Regions from separate parts of the Lysinibacillus sp. FSL M8-0134 genome, predicted to be linked through region 2. Evidence: riboswitches for the same ligand, from Rfam matches in the RefSeq annotation. Region 2 holds a riboswitch; the other holds the start of a gene.

Region 1 (3,218 bases), on a different contig from region 2:
GGTGCATTTGTTCCACCAGCAAAGTTATGAATAATTGTTGCGACTGCTCCATTTGCCTTTGCGTTCGCAATTTTATCAACAAAGGCGATACTGCCACGAGAGATCAATGCCACTTTACCTTCTACATCGATTCCCTCAAAGTCTTTTACTTCCCCGTTTCCAGGGATAGCAACTAGGTCAAATTCTCCTTGAAGCTGTGTTGCTAAATCCCTTCCAAAAGTTGTTCCCATTAATGGGAGCTGTTTTGTTAAGTTGTAGTCACCAACTGTAACATTTACTTCCCCGTTATACTTTGTTTCAGGATTTGTTGTGTTACCGACAGCAATTCCTAAACGAGCGGTTGCAGGCGTGCCCATTGTTCCGCGATTTGGGCCGGAGTTCCCTGTCGCAATTACTCCGATTGTTCCAGCCATCATTGCATTATTAATAGCAAATGAACCAGCATCCGTTTCAGAGTTAGCTCCCCCACCAAGAGAAAGGTTAATAACGTCCATTTTTTCTGTTACAGCGGTTTCAATTGCTTTAACAATACCAGATGTAGCTCCACTTCCATATGCACCAAGAACACGGTAAGCATAAAGGTCTACTTTTGGAGCAATTCCTTTAATACCAAATTTGTTAGCTCCGATTGCTGCAATGGTTCCAGCAACATGGGTACCGTGAGAAGTATAGAACGAGCTTCCTTTTTCATTAAATTCAGGTGTTCCGGCAGGACGCTCAGAAGGCAATGTTTCCGATGCATCGTCATCTGCTCGAGGCTTCGTGTAAGTTGATGAATTTGGAATAAAGTTTTTCCCCCCCTTGTAAATTCCAGCGAATTCAGGGTGATCTGCGTCAATACCAGTATCTAATACTGCTACTTTTATTCCTTGTCCTTCAATTCCTTCATTCCACAGCTGTTCGATCCCAAGGAAAGAAATACTTGTGTTCATTTGGGCCTCTAATTGATCTTCCTTAATAAGTTCCGATGATTTCATTGTATTATCTTCTGATGCGTAAACAATTGCATCAGGTTCGATTAATGTAATTCCTTCTATTGAAAGCAGTTTCGGGAGATCATTTGCTTTCACTGTTGCCGCAAAACCGTTTAAAACAGTATCAAATGTGTAGCCTTGAGTCATTTGAACATTTTTAGTAGCTAACTCTTTTTTTACTTTTGCTTGTTGAGCTTTTACATTTGAACGTACTTCATTTGCTCGCGCATTAGAGAACTTTTGGCCTTTCACCTGGCTCATTCCTTGCTCTAGTGCCACAGGCGTTTCAGATAAATGTACGATGACTGCAACTTCTTGATTGCCTGATACATTTTGTAAGCTTTCGTGAAGAGTTGGACCATCTTTAGACAAGCTTAGCTGTTCAGCGATGGCCGCCTTAAGTTGAAGTATACTTTCACTTTGACTATCCTGTTTAAATGGTTTAGATTCTTCAGCACTAGCGCTCGATAATGGAACCAATAGAAAAAGCACCATAACGAAAGCTATAATACTACTTAAAAACTTCATAAACGTAAACTTTTTCAAAACCCATTTCTCCCTCCACATTTAATTATCACACTAAACAGAAAAGTGTGATAATTCCAATTTATCACAGGAGTAGTAATTCGAATATCGGAATATTTGAATATACCAAAATATTGATAATAAGTATTAGTTTATCAATTATATTTTAATTCTATTTTCCTAGTAATGTAATTAAAAAATAGAACTTTAAAATGAGAAAGGACTTACAGAAATATATTCATTTTGTCAATTTAATTAGTAAAGCACAAATAGGAAAGATTTATTTAAAATCTATTTGACGTTCTGTATTATTTTTTGTACGATATGGAAGAAAAGAATGTGCCCGGACTTGTACGGGAGAGGTTCATAGCTGATACCCTCTATAAAAAACTATGGAAACATGACATTATGCCATGTCCATATCGGACGTGGCTTTTTTATGTTTTTACTTAGTTTTAATAGAATGATTGGTAATGCCTCTCTTGAAAAGTGTTGGGAAACATTTTACAAGGAGGTTTTTTTATGTCTGGTCGAAGTCATGAAGAAGGACTAAAGGATTTAACATTGTTGGGTAACCAAGGTACACAATATTCATATGATTATGCACCTGAAGTTTTGGAAGCAGTAGATAATCTTCATTCCAATCGAGATTATTTCGTTAAGTTTAATTGTCCAGAGTTCACTAGTTTATGTCCGCTTACAAATCAGCCTGATTTTGCAACGATGTATATCTCGTATATCCCTGATAAAAAAATTGTTGAGAGTAAATCACTAAAATTGTATTTATTCAGTTTTAGAAATCACGGAGATTTCCATGAGGATTGCGTTAATATCATTATGAATGATTTAATTACATTACTTGACCCAAGATATATAGAGGTTTGGGGGAAATTTACTCCACGAGGTGGTATCTCGATCGATCCATGGTGTAACTATGGGAAGCCAGGAACTAAATACGAAGAAATAGCCAATTATCGTTTAATGAACCACGATCTTAACCCAGAAAAAATTGATAATCGATAAGTGAAGCAAGAAAGAGGTTTTTAGCTACCCTCTTAAAAAAACTAAGAAGAAAGCAGCACTTTTTCTTAGAGTGCTGTTTTTTCGATATAAGGGAGTCTTTATGGATGAAGAAGGAAAAAGCGATTGTTGTATTTAGTGGAGGTCAGGACAGCACAACATGTTTGTTCTGGGCAAAAGAACGTTTTAAAGAGATTGAGGCAGTAACTTTTGATTATGGTCAAAGGCATCGTCTGGAAATTGAATGTGCGAAGGTGATAACAGAGGAGCTTGGTGTCAAGCATCACATTCTGGATATGTCACTCCTGAATCAGCTTGCCCCGAATGCATTGACACGACAAGACATAGAGGTGAAGGACGGAGAAAATGGTGAGCTTCCATCAACTTTTGTGCCTGGTCGAAATCTACTTTTTCTTTCATTTGCTGGCATCTTAGCGAGCCAAGTGGGAGCAAAGCATATTGTAACGGGTGTGTGTGAAACAGACTTTAGCGGATATCCGGATTGCCGAGATATTTTTATTAAATCCTTGAATGTAACGTTAAATTTATCTATGAATGATTCTTTTGTCATTGATACACCGTTGATGTGGCTGAATAAGGCACAGACTTGGGAGCTTGCTGATCAGCTTGGGGCGCTTGAGTTTGTTCGAGAAAGAACGTTAACTTGCTATAACGGTGTCATAGCAGATGGCTGTGGTG
Region 2 (3,218 bases):
GACGAACGCTTTCATCTGCAATATAATCAGCAAATGCTCCAATGGCATTACTACCACCGCCGACACAGGCAAGGACGGCTGTTGGAAGCTTTCCTTCCTTTGCTAAAATTTGCTCACGACTTTCACGGCTAATGACAGATTGAAAATGTTTAACCATTGAAGGGAAAGGATGTGGTCCAACTGCTGAGCCTAATAAATAGAATGTTGTTTCATAGTTTTCTACTAAATCAGCGAACGCTTCATCAACCGCATCTTTTAAGCGGCCTTGTCCTTTATCAACAGCTACTACTTTCGCACCAAGAAGCTCCATACGAAACACATTTAATGCCTGACGTTTTGTATCCTCCAAGCCTATATAAATGGTGCAATCCATTCCGAACATGGCACAAGCAGTTGCCGTTGCTACACCATGTTGTCCAGCGCCTGTTTCGGCAATAACGCGATTTGCTCCCATACGTTTAGCAAGTAAAATCTGGCCTAATACATTATTGATTTTATGTGAGCCTGTATGGTTAAGATCTTCACGTTTTAAATAAATTTTTGCGCCACCTAATTGCTTTGTTAAATTTTCTGCAAAGTAAAGAGGGGATTTACGTCCAACGTATTCACGGAAATAGTAATCCAATTCTTTCTTAAAGTCTTCATCATCTTTATACTTTTGGAAATTCTCGTCTAAAATAGTTAAGACATTTTGAAGCTCCTCTGGAACAAAGCTTCCTCCAAATTCACCAAAATAACCTTTTTTCTCTACTACTGTACTCATCTTTACTCGACTCCTCTATACTATTTTTCCATAAAAAAAAGCCACTCCAATCCTCATAAAAAGGACGAGTAACCGTGGTGCCACCTTGATTCGCATTTATGCGCGCTCTTCTACTCCGATAACGGGGAGTGGGTCGGCCTTACATTTGGATAAGGCTGCTCTGAAGTCCATTCACAAGTACATACTACTGGTTTGCACCTACCACCAGCTCTCTTGAAGTTACAGTGCTTGCTACTACTCTTCTTCCTTGCATTTATTAGAAAGAATTGTAGAATATTTTCAGAATAGTGTCAAGAAAAAAAGACGAATCCTAAGACTCGTCTGTTAAATCAAATTTTTAAAGTGAAGACGTTTATTTAGTCCATACATAATAGGTGCACCAACTGCTAACACAACAAACTCACCAGCAGCCACTGTTAGCCAAGTCCAGAAGAATGGAAGCTCTAAAGCTAAGTTTAGTTCAAAGGCAATGATAAACATAGTGCATGTAAATAAAAATGTATTAATAATTAAACGTGCCCAAATATTTTTGACAAATTTACAGATTAAAATGAACAGTCCAAGTGTGATCATAGAATGACCAACACCAAACACTAAATCGTAAATGCCAAGTGGTGAAAAAAGATTGGAGATCAATACACCAATAATGATCCCTACGGCAAAGCGTGGATTAAAGGCCACTAGATGGTTAAAAATCTCGGATACGCGGAACTGTACTTCTGTAAAACCAAACGGTGCAACAAGCATTGTCACAGCAATATATAAAGCTGCAATAATACCACTTGCTGCTAAAAATTTTATCTTCATATTCATTTCTCCTTAGTTTTTTTTCGTGGGATGGTTACGAACCACGGTGCTTTCACACAAGTAAACATTTTATTATAGATATCTAGTAGAAGTCAAATGTCAGACTTTGTCCACAATGACCTAGCGTCGCAAAATTGTCATAAATATTTTTTACTATGTTAAAAAAGAAAACGAATAACTAAAACAGCGTAGTTTAGCGGTTTAAAGCGCCAAATTGAATGATTAACTAAAATATTTTGTCAAATTTAAAAGTCAGAACATTCATAATGTTGTTGACGAGGCTCAATAATAACGATAATATAGCGATACATTCACACTTTGTTTGGATAAAGTGCGATAGATATTTTAGTTATTAATCGGGGGGATTATTTGTGAAGGGCAATGTAAAAAAGCTGTCATTCCTTCTTTTTGGATTAGTGTTACTTCTTGCTGCCTGTGGTAGTGGTGGTTCTAGTTCAACGGATTCAAAAGGGAATGAATCAAACAACGCAAGTGAGAGCGGAAATGCAGATGATAAAACATATAAAATCGGCATTACTCAAATTGTTGAACATCCATCTTTAAATGCAGCAACAGAAGGCTTTAAAAAGGCAATTGAAGATGCTGGATTAAAAGTTGAATATGATCCACAAATTGCACAAGGAGATAACAGTCTTAACACAACGATTGCTAACAATCTAGTGAGTGCAAACGTAGATTTAATTTTTGCTAACTCTACACCTTCTGCTCAAGCAGCTGCTACAGCTACAAGTGATATTCCAATCATCTTCACTTCTGTAACAGATGCTGTTGGTGCACAGTTAATCGAATCAATGGAGAAACCAGGAAAAAATGTTACAGGTACAATCGATTTACATCCTGAAACGATTTCTAAAACAGTAGCATTTCTAAAAGAGCTTGGCGCAAAGAATGTGGGTATGGTCTACAATGCTGGTGAGCAAAACTCTGTAGCACAAGTTTCAGAAGTGAAAAAAGTTATGGGTGAGCAGGGCTTAACGGTTGTAGAAGCTTCGGCATCCACTTCAGCAGATGTGAAACAAGCAACAGAATCGTTAATTGGTAAAGTAGATGCTTTCTATATTATTACTGATAACACAGTGGTTTCTGCGTTAGAATCTGTTATTGATGTTGCTAACACAAATAAATTACCACTTATCGTAGGAGAGCTAGACTCTGTTGCACGAGGCGGTTTAGCTGCTTATGGTTTCGAATATTTTGATATTGGCTATGAAGCTGGACAAATGGCTGTGAAAATTTTAAAAGGTGAAGCTACACCTGCTGATACACCAGCACAATATCCACAAAATTTAAAACTACTAATCAATAAAAAGGTAGCGGATGATTTAGAAATTGAAATTAAAGATTCTTGGGGTGCAGAACTTCTAGAAAAGTAAAACGAAGCGGGGGAGAACTATCCCCGCTTTATCTTCATTTATAAGCGGTATAAATAAAAAAGAGATTTAGGAGATGATTCAACGATGTTTTTAGCATTATTTGGCGCAGTGGAGCAAGGAATCATCTATGCAATTATGGCACTTGGTGTATATTTAACATTTCGGGTGTTAGATTTTCCGGATTTAACGGTTGATGGAAGCTTTGTAACAGGGGCGGCAACTGCAGCAACAATGGTCTTGCTTGGCTACCACCC

The links. Region 2 has a riboswitch for preQ1 ahead of MKY49_RS02295 (QueT transporter family protein). Riboswitches for the same ligand answer to the same signal wherever they lie in the genome.
Region 1: another riboswitch for preQ1. It lies ahead of queF (preQ(1) synthase); the one in region 2 lies ahead of MKY49_RS02295 (QueT transporter family protein).

The regions. Positions count from the first base shown of each region.
Region 1 is NZ_JBBPAJ010000002.1:518,034-521,251, reverse strand. Features, by position in the region: gene MKY49_RS22535 (S8 family serine peptidase) at 1-1,520, opposite strand, end outside; PreQ1 riboswitch class I at 1,853-1,899, shown strand; gene queF (preQ(1) synthase) at 2,022-2,522, shown strand; gene queC (7-cyano-7-deazaguanine synthase QueC) at 2,627-3,218, shown strand, end outside.
Region 2 is NZ_JBBPAJ010000001.1:442,777-445,994, forward strand. Features, by position in the region: gene trpB (tryptophan synthase subunit beta) at 1-763, opposite strand, end outside; T-box leader at 821-1,020, opposite strand; gene MKY49_RS02295 (QueT transporter family protein) at 1,088-1,570, opposite strand; PreQ1 riboswitch class I at 1,577-1,621, opposite strand; gene MKY49_RS02300 (ABC transporter substrate-binding protein) at 1,942-2,964, shown strand; gene MKY49_RS02305 (ABC transporter permease) at 3,049-3,218, shown strand, end outside.